Regions from separate parts of the Paenibacillus sp. OAE614 genome, predicted to be linked through region 2. Evidence: a T-box and tRNA genes for the amino acid it is inferred to sense, from the RefSeq annotation. Region 2 holds a T-box; the other holds one or more tRNA genes.

Region 1 (6,772 bases), 410 kb from region 2:
AACTATGAGAAGCTGCTGATTCAGGGGCATTTTATGGTCATTGTGGAATGCAGTAAGGAGCGAAGCATCGAGGCGCAGCATGTTCTTGAGGCCCATCGTTGCGTCGAGACGAGAAATAAAAAGCGTGTATCGACATAAAAAAAAGGCGATCGAGTACCGATCCCCTTCCGGTCAATAAATGATTCTCCGGCTTAAGTTAACGGCCGTTCCGTATTTTTTGCTGAGGATCTTGGCCTCTTCGGTGACGTAGGCGAGGATGTGCTGCAGCCGCTGGGTGGCCGGCCGGATGGTTTCTTTGACTTCTCCGTGGACGATGACGTCAAACACGATCATGAACGAATACCTCCTTATATGCGGGATAAATCCATGATAAAATACAACCATCAGAGAGGAATCAATTTGGATGGAGCGGTTTGTAAACTCTACGGTTTATACTCGCATTACATAAGACGGGTACGATAAGTTGTAAGGTTTGCGAGAATACCAGTCGGGAGGTTGAGAGAAGTTGGATTCGATTATTAATTTTGCCCACCGTGGCGCATCTGCGGTATGTCCGGAAAATACGATGGCCGCTTTTGCCCGCAGTTTGGAGCTTGGTGCCACAGGGATTGAAACCGATGTTCAGTTAACCCGGGACGGCCGGCTTGTCCTGATTCACGACGAAACGTTGTCCCGGACGACAAACGGGAGCGGGTGGGTCAAAGACCATGACCTGGAAGATCTGAGGAAGCTGGACGCCGGCAGCTGGTTCCATCCCGATTTTGCGGAGGAGCGCCTTCCACTGCTGGAAGAGCTGCTGGAGCTGGTTCAGGACACCGGGACCGTTGTCAACATCGAGTTGAAAAATACGAAGGTACCTTATGCAGGGCTTGAGGAAAAGGTCATCGACATGGTAAGAAGCTATAACCTGAGCGAGCGGATCGTCATCTCAAGCTTCAATCACTATTCCCTGCGGCTCTGCAAGCAGCTCGCGCCTGAAATCCGCACCGGCATTTTGTACATGGAGGGACTGTATGAGCCGTGGGAGTATGCCCGCAGCGTTGAAGCCGACGCCCTGCACGCCTACCATTTTGCGGTGCTGCCTGAATTTGTGGCGGGAGCGAAGGCGGCCGGTAAGGTATACCACCCATGGACGGTCAACGAAGAAGAGGAAATGCAGCGTCTTATCGACGCAGGGGCAGCGGGGATCATCACCGACTACCCGGATAAGCTGGCGGCGCTGCTGAGCGCTTCTGTGCGATCTTAAACACCGATAACCCGATGCCAGGGCGGCATCGGGTTATTTTGTGCCTGAAAAGTCTCCAGAACAGTGAGGGAACGCGTCACCCTTGATGATCCGGTGAATTCCCGTTCGACGGATGTTTACCTTTCTTCAATTCCCGCGCCCCTTCTTCCAGCACGTCTTCAATCATGTCCGTGGATGAGGGCGTTTCATGATCGGGATCCGGAATGGGGTCGACCCCGGGGAAACGATCCTCTTCATTCGGTTTATTCATCGCCACACGTCCTTCCAATAGAATCGTTGGTACTTCCATAGTGTGTTCCTTATATGTAAGGATAAACCGTTCCAAGCGCCGATGAACCACATTTTCCTGCACCTTACGAGCCGAAAGGTGGTTAATCGTTATATAAAAAAATAAAGCCGCCCAGGCAGGGCAGCGAATATTAACGAATATGAATGAGGCGTGACAGATGGCCGACTTCATCCAGCGGAATCCACATGGAGCCATACACCGTCCGCATCTTTAAAGTTCCCGGATCATCGGATTTCTCGGGGATGCCGGTGATGGATTCGCCATCCAAATTTTGAACGAATAATTGATGGCCGCGGCGGATCGCCATTTCAATTTCCTTTTCCATGAGACTATTCTCCCGTATCCACATACTGGTAAGACTTTTGTATCAATAACTATCTTTATCATAAGATAATTTTCGTCTGTTGGATAGAGAACGAATGTTTGATTGGTGGGGATATGGACCTAAAATATGAATTTAATTTGAACGGATGTGCTGAAAAATAAAAAAACCCTCCGTCTGGAGGGGCAGAAAAGAAAACCGAGCAGCTAAATCCGGATGTCTAGACGGTTTCCCAAATGGGGTACAGCGCTGCTATCCAGCATTTTGACCAGGGATTGACCGTCCTGCGAGGCTTGATCCTTAGCGATTTTAAGCACCTGAATGCTCACATTTTGTGCCAGCCGGGACTGGCTCATGGCCATCGATAAAGCAGGGATATCCATCATAAGCCTCCTCTATGTAAAATGGGTAACATCTATGTTATCGGATGTTCGGTGTGATTTATAAAATAGATGCCGCCCGGGAACCAAGTTCCCGGGCGTGCGATCAGGGAGGTGTCATGCTGATTTCATCCGAAAAATCCGGAATTAATACATGTCTCCACCGAAGTGATCGCGACAGTGGCATCTTTTATGGTGGCGTTTTTTGAAGTGGTGGTGCTGTTTGTGAATCTTATGGCAGGAAACATGCTTTTCTTTGTGAACCTTTTTAATTACAGGTTCCCAGTCCACTTTGACAAATATCGTTTTCTTGATTTCTTTTTTGAGTACGACTGGTTTTGGTTTACGGACATGACAGTGACGACGGTGATCATGTTCGTGGAAAAAGAATTTACCCATTAGGTTACCCCACCTTTGTTGGAAAATGTGAAACCTGAGATATCGTATGTAACGGTTTCCTTCGCAAACACGGCGGAGGTCCCTGTGAGAACAAAATAGATGATTATCTTAACGGGACAAGGCCAAAACTTCTGCAGCTAAGTGTGAAAATAACAAAAAACCCTTGAAGCCTTAAGCTTCAAGGGTTTCTATAGATGATCTGCAGTGGGCTCGAACCACTGACCCCCACCCTGTCAAGATGGTGCTCTCCCAGCTGAGCTAGCAGATCTTATAAGTCAGATACATTTAATATAATAACAGCGCCGTAGTTAGCTGTCAATCATTTTATTTTGCTCACGGTGAATGGCATGCACAATTTGTTTGCCGCTCATGATTAGAAGCTATCCAAACGGGCGAAAACTAAAGTATATTTCGAAACAGAAGGAGTGGCACGGTATGCCGAACAAAGGCGGGCTGCTCGCTGCAGGGCTGTGCCTGCTGCTTGCCGGATGCTCCCCCGCGGGTGAGTTTTCGGATGCGCAGGAGCCGATCAAGCCCGGTTCAACAATGGCCGACTCACCGATTATGCTGGACGTTTACGGCAAATCGGTCAGCGAGGATGTGTATTCCAAGGGCCCTATTACTCCGCCCTGATTCCCCTGAACAAGACATAGGGTCCGTGCTCCGACTGCACCGGCCCTTGTTTTATTTTAGATATAAGAAAGTATTTGCATCGGAGATTCGGTTTCCTTATATCGCAAGAAAAACTTCCGCAAAACGCGGTCTATCTTCCGTGAGTGTTCGTCGATAAACGTTTTTCTTATTCCTCATCCCATTTGCGCGAATACCCTTTTTGGATGACATAAATGAATGAATAGATCAAGATGGCTGATAAAATGACGATCAGCGCAATGGTCATGCCCATAACGATCCATGGTCTCCCTTCCATAGAGCTCTCATGAGTCAACTATACAGGAAAATCATTTTTTTGTATAATGATTCAGCCGTGTTTTTTATATTGATTGCATGAAAGAGAGGGTAACCGATGCCTGCAGAAATAGTATACGTGACGACCCACGAGCAGCTGGAGCATGCGCTGGACATCCGCCAGGAGGTGTTCGTCAAGGAACAAAACGTGCCCGCCGACCTGGAGATCGACGAATACGATGTGATCAGCGAAAATGTTCATCATATCCTCCTTCAGGACAAGGATCAGTATGTGGCCACCGGCCGGATCATTTATTATAACAGCGATACCGCCAAAATGCAGCGAATCGCGGTTCGCCGCGAGTTCCGCACCCACGGGTTCGGCCGCATTTTGCTGATGGCGATGGAAGAGCGGGCGAGGGAACTGGGGCTGGCCTATTCCATCCTGGATGCTCAGTGCCAAGCTGAACAGTTCTATGCAAAACAAGGCTACGAGGTCATTTCCAAGGAGCCGTTCGATGACGCGGGCATTCCGCATGTCCGTATGAAGAAAACACTGTAGACTTCATTTCTTCGTATAAATCCATGTTCTCAGGGAACGATATCCATATGTCACCTTGATATATCATGACAACTTAAGGAGTGGATATCGATGGGAAACCCGGGAAGAGAACAATTTATCGCAGTACAGAAGAACGGTGACGGCGACTTGACGGCCTTTCAAACGTCGTCGGGCCGGGTGCTCGATTACGAGCAGGCGCTGCAGGAAGTAAAAGCGGGCGCCATTGCCGGAGTAAACGTCTTTAAAGGCCGTGACGGCGAGATGTACATCCGCGGGGACGCCGACGGCGATCCGTCGAATAATCTTGATAACCTGCCTACTTTTGAATAAAAGACGAGCGTCATGTTTCCAAAAATAACAGCCGGCTGCAGAGAAGGTTCATCTTTCTGCAGCCGGCTGTGTTTTTTCACCCGTAATCCACATCGACCTGCAAGGGTTACAGCGTATATACGTGCCCTTGCTCAAGGAAGGTCATTTCTCCGGTTTTTCCTACAAACTCGTCTTTATTATCAGCATAATGCATCAATCGGATCATACGCTGAACCGGCTCCGGCAGCGACAGCAGCTCGCTGAGCGTCGTATGCACCTCGCCCGGTCCTTCCAGCTGGACCTCGTGCAGGATCGTATCACAGCCGCGTTCCCGTACGAGCTTGTCCAGCAGCCCGGGGTCGAAGGTCATGTCCGCGCTGTAGAAGATCCGGCCGTTAATATAGAGGGAGAAGCTGTCTTTACCCGGAATGTGGCGGTTCGGGATGAGCTCCAGCTCGATTTGCTCCGACAGGCGGCAGGGAACTCCCGGCTGAAGCGTATGTACATCGAAGGCGTCCTCGAGGCAGGTGATTTGGCCGGGTTGGGACAGACCGCCCTTCAGCGTGTGCTCCCACAGCACATCACGCAAAGCTTCCGCGATATAAAGCTTCATTTTGCGATGGTACGCGTATTTCATCTGGAAGGCAAGCTCCTCCAGGCCGCCGACATGATCGCCATGAATATGGGTGATCAGCACGGCATCCAAGTCATTAAACGTTTTGCCCAGTTGGTGAAGGGCAAGGGGGGCCGTAATTCCGCAATCGATCAGCAAAGTAAACGACCCGTCCCCGAGCAGGGCATTATTGTTGAAATACTTTTTGGCAAAAGCGCTGCCTGTCCCCAGCATCTGAAGCTGCAAGCTCATCGGTCGATCCTCCTGTGAACGAGCGGCATGCCGAGCATGCCGTTCGTATTTTTTTCTTTCATTATACACCACAGTTCCCAATTTCCATCTACCCCCATAATATGCTGTAAACGCGCGAAATGGGGTTTTGTCATGGCGAAGGGAAAAAGCAAGAAACCGGCACAATCCAAAGGGGAAAAAGTCATCCGGGGCATGAGGCTCGTTACCTCTGACGTATGCGAGGCGTGTAAAACGCCCTGTGCCCGGGGAATGGCGTACGCGGCACGGATGAGAGTTCCGGGTGCGGTCGGCAAAGGGGTGCCCTGTATTTTAACCAAGAAATAAAGAGAGAAATGAGGAACTGAATCAAAAATTTGGAGCTATAGTCCCACAAGGTGGGGCTTTTTTTGTATTCCTGGAACAAAATTCCTTCACTTTTGAGAAAAAATGTGAGTTTTGCCCGTATGGACAGCGCAACTTGCGTTTGTACTTTTCGTATATACATACAACATCACGATGGAAATGGAGGGAAACGAACAAGATGAATTGGAAGAAAGTTATGGTATGCGTATTCGCCTTTTCCCTGATGGGGGGTTCTGTGTTTGCGGATTCGATCACCCAGAAAGTCAGGGTGTGGATGAACGGCAAGGAAATCCAGGACGGCGGTTATATCATCGACGGCAAAACCTATGTCCCGATTCGGGAGTTTGACGGGGTCGTAAAGTTTAATTCAGATACGAACAAGGTTGAATTCATTAAGCCTAACGTACATATATTTCTGTTTAATGGAGATACCGTCTTCGGTAACGTCAATAAAGGGAAGCTCAAGTTTAACGTATTCTGCCAGGTGGACAGCTTATCGGACGATGTGGCGAGCGTAAAAGTGGCTATTACGGATCCTTCGGGAAAGGTCAAGGATATCCAGTCTCAGGACGTGAGCGGCAGCCAGAAGGATAATTTCTGGTTCCGGACATACGATTTTACGTATGATTTCAGCAGCGCGGGCAAATATAAAGTGGGGTTCTACATTAAAGCCACCAAGACCAGCGATTACGTCCTCGTATCGCAAAAAGTAATCACTGCGCTGAACTGACAACCCCCGAGGAGGATAAATTGACCAGATCATGCGGACGTGATACGATACGGTGGTATGATCCATTCCAACCATAAGTGAGGTTTTTGTTAAAATGAGCGATCACAAGCATGAACACGGCGAAGCCTGCAATCATGATCATGACCATGATCACGAGCATGAGGAATTTGTTCTGACGCTGACAGATGAGAACGGCAAAGACGTGGAAATGGTTCTTGTCGAAACATTCGATGTAGGCGAGAACGTTTATGCACTGCTGCTGGAACGTGAGAATCCTGAAGCGGACGGCATCATCCTTCGCGTCGAGGAAGAGGACGAGGAAATGATGCTTTACAATATTGAAGACGAAGAAGAATGGAACAAAGTGGAGGCCGCTTATAACGAGCTGGTTGCCCAGTTGGACCAGGAGTAATCCTTTTCGC
Region 2 (6,772 bases):
CCAAATGTCGCCTGCCCCCATGGTCAGGACAAGCACCCCTGGCTGGAGCCGCGGCTTCAGATCGTTCAGGACATCTTCCTTCGTCGGCAAATAACGGGCGCCCGCATTGCTGTTTTTGACGATCAGATCAACCAGCTTTGAAGAGCTCACGCCCTCGATCTGCTTCTCTCCGGCTGGCGAATAAATGTCGGTAATGATCACTTCATCGGCTCCGCCGAACGCCCGGCTGAATGCATCGAGCAGGAAGAAGGTCCGTGTATAGCGCTGCGGCTGGAACACGGCGATAATCTTTTTGCCCGTAGCCTTGGCGGCGCTGATGGTGGCTTCGATCTCCGTCGGGTGATGCGCGTAATCGTCGATGATCAGAATATCGTTCTTCTCACCGAGCACCTGGAAACGGCGTTTGGCGCCGTGGAACTTCGAAACGCCCGCAGCGATGGATTCGAACGGAATCCCGGCCTTCAGGCAGGCGATCACCGTGGCCATGGCGTTATAGACGTTGTGGCGTCCCGGAACCGAAAGCTCGACGGTTCCCAGCGTCTGTCCGTTATGCTTCATCGTGAAGGATACGTGACGGTCGCCCAGGACCAGATCCTCGGCGGTATATTCCGCATCGGAATCGATCCCGTAGGTGGCCACATTGCAGCGGATCGAAGGAAGGATCGCGCGGATATTCGCGTCATCAGCGCAGACGACGGCCGTGCCGTCTTCCTTGATCTGGCTCAAAAACTGCACATAAGCGCTCTTCAGCTTCTCGAAATCGCCGTCGTAGTTTTCAAGATGATCCGCTTCAATGTTCGTCACGATGCCGAGCCACGGATGGTACTGCAAAAAGGAGCCGTCGCTCTCATCCGCCTCAGCCACCACGTAGTCCCCTTTGCCGGCTTTGGCGTTCGTGCCGACGTTCATAATTTCCCCGCCGATAATAAATGTCGGATCTGCGCCGCATTCCTCCATGGCGAGTGCAATCATGGACGACGTAGTTGTCTTGCCGTGTGCTCCCGCAACGGCGATGCCTTTGCGCTCATTCAGCAATCTGGCCAGCATTTGCGAGCGGTGAAGGATCGGAATGTTCAGATGCTCCGCCTCTCTTCGTTCCACGTTGTCTTTGGGAAGCGCCGTCGAATAGACGACCAAATCCGCTCCGTGAACCTGCTCGGCCGTATGGCCTATATAAATTTTGGCTCCCTTGGCAGCCAGTTTTTCCGTTAATTCCTGGGCAGCCACGTCCGAACCCGTGACCGTGTATCCCATTTCCAGCATAACCCGTGCGATGGCGCTCATCCCGTAGCCACCAATACCGATAAAATGAACATGTTCAGAATTCAACAGATTTTCACCAACCTTTTTCAGAATCGGTCTGACCCAGCAGGGCTGCCCGCACATCAGAAATCAAATACAGCGTGCCGGACACCACTGCCAAATCCCCCGGTTCTGTCCGTGACTTAAGTATGTCTAGCGCGTGTTTCCAATCCGGTTCTACGATGATCTGCAAACCTGGTTTGCCGTGAGAATGCTTCAGCCGCTCCACAATGTCCAGCAAAGCATCAGCGTCCATTTTTTTCCGGAAATCCGGCTCGGTCAGGATAAGCGTATCCACTATTGGAAGTATATGCTTCAAAGAGGACTCATGATGCTTATTTGACAGCATTCCCATCATCAAATTTAACTGTTTAAAGTGATAATGCCTTTGCAGGCTCTTGCTGAGGCTCTCCAGCCCCTCCGGATTATGCGCCCCGTCCAGAACAATCCGCGGAGAATCGCCCACTTCTTCGAGCCGGCCGGCCCACTTCGTATCCCGGAACCCCTTCAGCAGATCCTCATCGTCCATGACAAAAGCCATGTACTGCCGCAGCACTTCCAGCGCCATCATCGCGCCGGCGGCATTGGCAATCTGGTGCTCGCCCTTCATCCCGATGCTCAGATCCAGCTCGCGGAAAGGGCCTTTGAAATGGAACGTCTGCAAGGAACCGTCCAGACCGGTATATTCGTAGGTGAACTGCTCACCCGCCAAATACAGCGTCGTGCGGCACTCTTCGGCTTTTTGCTTCAGCACCTCAATGACTTCCGGCTGGTTCACGCAGCTGACCACCGGAACGCCTGGTTTGATAATGCCGGCCTTTTCCGTGGCGATTTCCACAAGCGTATCGCCAAGAATATCGGTGTGGTCCATCCCGACATTGGTGATGATGGAGACGATGGGGTGAACGATGTTCGTTACATCCAGCCTTCCCCCGAGCCCGGTCTCCCATACAACCACGTCAGGGTAGCATTCCTCGGCATAATACAGAATCGCCAGAGCCGTGGACACTTCGAACATCGTCGGCGATCCGAGCTCCGTGGCCGCAATCTCCTGCACCGCAGGGTACAGGCGGTTCGCCAGGGAGAGCAGCACCTCCTCCGGAATGTCTTCCCCGTTGTACTGAAAGCGGTTCGTGAATTTGGTGATATACGGTGAAGTATACGTGCCTACCGAATAACCGCTTTGCAGAAGTACACGGGTCAAGTAGGCGCATGTCGACCCTTTCCCGTTCGTACCGGCGACATGAATGAATTTCAGCCTCCGGTGCGGGTTCCCGAACTTCTCCATTAACGTTTCGATCCGCTGCATCCCCGGTCTGATCCCAAACGGAATCAGACCGTTAATCCAATTCGCCGCCTCTTCATATGTGCGCAGAGAAGCCTCCCGTCCGGCTTCCAATTGATCCCCCATACCATTCACCTTCTGAATTTTAGTTAAGTTTCTGCTGCGTCGTGATCAGCCTCTCAGCTCTTCGATCCGTGCGATGACTTTGCTGCGTTTATCGGAATAGTCGGCCATCTTGGCCTTCTCCTCTTCAATGACTTTTGCCGGCGCTTTAGCCACAAAGCCTTCATTGGCCAGCTTTTTCTCCACCCGCAGCACTTCGCTGTTCAGATGCTGCAGCTCTTTCTCCAGCCGCGCAATCTCCTGGTCAATGTCGATCAGACCGGCAAGCGGCAGGTACAGCTCGGCACCGGTAATCACGGCGGTCATCGCCTTGTCCGGTGTCGTCAGGTCCAGACCTGCCGTAAAGCTCGAGGTGTTGCAGAAGCGCTGAACGTATACTTCGTTCCGGTTCACGATCTGCAGCACTTGTTCGTCGCCCGCCTTCAGCATCAGCTCGATCTTCTTGCTCATCGGAACATTAACCTCTGCGCGGATGTTGCGAACGGCGCGGATGGCATCCATCAACAGCGACATCTCGGCTGCAGCTTCGGCATCCTCGAAGGCTGGATCATACTCCGGCCATGCCGCAAGCGTGATCGTCTCCCCTTCGTGAGGCAGATGCTGCCAAATTTCTTCGGAGATGAACGGCATAAACGGATGAATCATCCGCAGCGTGCGGTCCAGCACATAGCTAAGCACCGACTGCGTCGTTTTCTTGGCGCTCACATTGTCTCCGTACAAAGAGAGTTTGGCAAACTCAATGTACCAGTCACAGAGGTCATCCCAAATGAAGTTATACAGGAGCCGGCCCGTTTCACCAAATTCGTAGGCATCTATTAGACGCGTAATGTCACGGGAAGTTTCGTTCAGGCGGTGGAGAATCCAGCGGTCCGCCGTGCTGAGCTCTCCGCTTATGTCAATGTCGTCATATGTGAATCCTTCCAGATTCATCAGAGCGAATCGGGAAGCGTTCCAGATTTTATTGGCAAAGTTGCGCGCCTGCTCCACGCGTTCCCAGCGGAAGCGCAGATCCTGCCCCGGCGTGCTGCTCGTGGAGATCATGTAGCGCATCGCATCTGCGCCGTACCGTTCGATGACGTCGAGCGGATCGACGCCGTTGCCGAGCGACTTGGACATTTTCCGTCCTTCGGAATCCCGGACCAGACCGTGCATCAGCACGTCCTTGAACGGAATTTCGCCCGTAAATTCCAGCGCGGTAAAGATCATCCGGGCTACCCAGAAATAGATGATGTCATAGCCCGTAACGAGCACGTTCGTCGGATAATAACGCTCCAGATCCGCCGTCTGCTCCGGCCAGCCGAGGGTAGAGAACGGCCACAGCGCCGAACTGAACCAGGTGTCCAGAACGTCGTTGTCCTGCGTAAGCTCGGTGCTTCCGCATTTGGAGCATTGGGTTACATCCTCATGGGCTACGTGGATCTCGCCGCAGGATTCGCAGTACCAAGCCGGAATCCGGTGTCCCCACCACAACTGACGGGAAATACACCAATCCCGGACGTTTTCGATCCAGTTCAGGTATGTTTTCTCGAAACGCTCCGGAACGAAGCGTACCCCATTGCCCGCCTTTTGCGCCTCGATGGCTCTTTCCGCGAGCGGCTGCATTTTAACGAACCACTGCGTCGACAGGTAAGGCTCGACTACGGCGCCTGTGCGCTCGCTGTGACCTACCTGGTGCACATGGTCTTCGATTTTGATCAGCACGCCAAGGTCCTTCAAATCCTGAACGATCTGCTTGCGACAATCGGCCCGGTCCATGCCTTCGTACTTCGCGGCCTGGTCATTCATCGTGCCGGTCTCGTCCATCACGATGATTTGCGGCAGATCGTGGCGCAATCCCACCTCAAAATCGTTCGGATCGTGTGCCGGGGTAATTTTCACGGCGCCGCTGCCGAATTCACGTTCCACGTACTCGTCGGCGATAATCGGAATCTCGCGTCCGACAATCGGAAGCACGAGCATCTTGCCGACCATGTCCTTGTAGCGCTCATCTTTCGGATGAACCGCAACCGCCGTATCGCCAAGCATGGTCTCGGGACGCGTGGTCGCTACCGTAATGTGGCCGCTTCCGTCCTTCAGCGGATACTGCAAATGATACAGATGGCCGTTGACTTCTTTATATTCAACCTCAATATCGGACAAGGCGGTTCTGGCGGCCGGATCCCAGTTGATGATCTTTTTGCCGCGGTAGATCAGCCCTTTTTCATAGAGTTTCACGAAAACTTCGCGAACCGCCTTCGACAGACCTTCGTCAAGCGTAAACCGCTCTCTGGAGTAATCCAGCGAAAAGCCCATTTTGGCCCACTGCTCATGAATCGTTTCCGCGTATTGGTCCTTCCATTCCCACACTTTCTCCAGGAACTTCTCGCGCCCCAGGTCGTGGCGGCTAATATTCTGCTCGCGCAGCTTCTGCTCCACCTTGGTCTGCGTCGCGATGCCCGCATGGTCCGAGCCCGGAAGCCACAAGGCGTCGTATCCCTGCATCCGCTTCGTGCGGATCAGAATATCCTGCAGGGTAAAGTCAAGGGCGTGCCCGATATGGAGCATCCCCGTTACGTTTGGCGGCGGAATCACGATCGTATACGGCTCCGCCTCGGGCTTCTGCCCAGCTTTGAAATATTGGCCGTCAATCCAGTATTTGTACCATTTCTTCTCGGCCGATTTCGGGTCATACGTCGTCGGCATCCCGGTTGTTGCTTGGTTATCCTGGTCTGTCATATTGTTCATCCTCCATCACAAGATCAGCTTTGCCAAAAATACAAAAAACCTTTCGTCCTCAAAGGACGAAAGGCTGTTCTTTCGCGGTACCACCTTTGTTTTGCGTCAGGCAGCATAAACACGCATGCCCCGCAACACTTCATACAGATAACGGCTGCAGCCGGCCGGCTCTACCTCCCGCGCCTTCGGACGCAAGTGCTCAAACCGACAACTTCCGGGCGACTTCGGACAGCTGCATCCTGCGGAATCTTCCAGCGCTGCAATTCCGCTCTCTGAAGGGCAATACCGCCTACTCTTCCCGTTCATCGTTTTTGTGAAGATGGTGAAATGGATTCATTTTCAGCGAAGCTGAAGCGATTCATATCGCAAGAAAAACTTCGGCCAAATACAGGATGTCATCTGTATTTGACGTTCAGTGATGTTTTTCTGCAAAACATATACTCCATAATAACGCGCTTCATGTCGATAGTCAACTTCCCTTGGCCCAAAGTGCAGGACCATTTTCCCGTGTTCAGGCAGACCTCATCCTAGGAACAAAAAAAAGCCCGGCGCAACAAAGCGCCAGACTCTTGGGATTGCATCAAAAACGTTACGGGATGTACAGAATTTGACCTTCCTGCACGGTCTGATCCGCCAGCCGGTTGTACAGCACAAGCTCCCGCGGTGTCAGCTGGTAACGGTCGGCGATCGTCTCGAGAGTCTCTTCCCGCTGAACGATGCACAGCCGGACCTTACGGAACGGAGTCTGCTCGGAGATACTGCCGAGGAACAGATTCTTCCATTTGATATCATCGGCTTCAGCAGCACTCGCGCTGGCGACGGCTTCAGCAGCCTGCTGCTCCTCCTGCGCCTGCTGGTACTCAAGCTCCTTGATCGAACGGCTTGAGGATAAGATCGAGGAAAAACCGATCGCTTCCTTCTCGCCGGACTCGGGTTCCTTCTTGCTTCCTAACGCGATCCGCATTTCCCGGTCTTCGGGCGGTTCTTCCTGCTGAACTTTATCCTGGAAAGCTCCAAACGGGAACGTAGGCTCGCTGAACGGGTCTTTACCCGCCGCGTTCAAATAGATGTCTTCCTGCTCCTCATCCGCCTGAACCGCCGTCGCTTCCGGATGCAGCAGCTCCGACTCCTCTTCATGCTCAAAATGCCACTTGTTCGGGTACTGGGGCTCCGCTGTCCGGTCTGATGGTTCCTTGTCCGTATGTAAAGCGGATAATCCGGCCACCTGCGGCGGAGGCGCTGCCGCTTCCCGCTCAGGTTCGCGGGCAAATTCCCATGCGGTAGACGGCGCAGTTTCGCGGGAATCGGACGCCTGAGGCACAGCCGCTTCCTCCGGCTCGGACGGAG

What was found. A T-box is a leader RNA that pairs with one kind of tRNA and senses whether it is charged. The one in region 2 lies ahead of ABIE48_RS23075 (valine--tRNA ligase), so its partner is inferred to be a tRNA-Val.
Region 1: it encodes a tRNA-Val, which carries the amino acid that the T-box ahead of ABIE48_RS23075 (valine--tRNA ligase) is inferred to sense. The anticodon was not compared.

The regions. Positions count from the first base shown of each region.
Region 1 covers NZ_JBEPOD010000001.1:4,573,837-4,580,608, reverse strand. The annotation lists gene ABIE48_RS21160 (hypothetical protein) at 1-138, shown strand, start outside; gene ABIE48_RS21155 (mechanosensitive ion channel protein MscL) at 172-333, opposite strand; gene ABIE48_RS21150 (glycerophosphodiester phosphodiesterase) at 506-1,246, shown strand; gene ABIE48_RS21145 (hypothetical protein) at 1,323-1,496, opposite strand; gene ABIE48_RS21140 (hypothetical protein) at 1,666-1,860, opposite strand; gene ABIE48_RS21135 (YjfB family protein) at 2,064-2,240, opposite strand; gene ABIE48_RS21130 (hypothetical protein) at 2,385-2,636, opposite strand; tRNA gene ABIE48_RS21125 (tRNA-Val) at 2,832-2,904, opposite strand; gene ABIE48_RS21120 (hypothetical protein) at 3,072-3,269, shown strand; gene ABIE48_RS21115 (GNAT family N-acetyltransferase) at 3,661-4,104, shown strand; gene ABIE48_RS21110 (DUF3892 domain-containing protein) at 4,195-4,434, shown strand; gene ABIE48_RS21105 (MBL fold metallo-hydrolase) at 4,541-5,278, opposite strand; gene ABIE48_RS21100 (hypothetical protein) at 5,411-5,602, shown strand; gene ABIE48_RS21095 (copper amine oxidase) at 5,799-6,350, shown strand; gene ABIE48_RS21090 (DUF1292 domain-containing protein) at 6,445-6,762, shown strand.
Region 2 covers NZ_JBEPOD010000001.1:4,987,349-4,994,120, forward strand. The annotation lists gene murC (UDP-N-acetylmuramate--L-alanine ligase) at 1-1,332, opposite strand, end outside; gene ABIE48_RS23070 (bifunctional folylpolyglutamate synthase/dihydrofolate synthase) at 1,337-2,713, opposite strand; gene ABIE48_RS23075 (valine--tRNA ligase) at 2,759-5,425, opposite strand; T-box leader at 5,484-5,740, opposite strand; gene ABIE48_RS23080 (LysM peptidoglycan-binding domain-containing protein) at 6,015-6,772, opposite strand, start outside.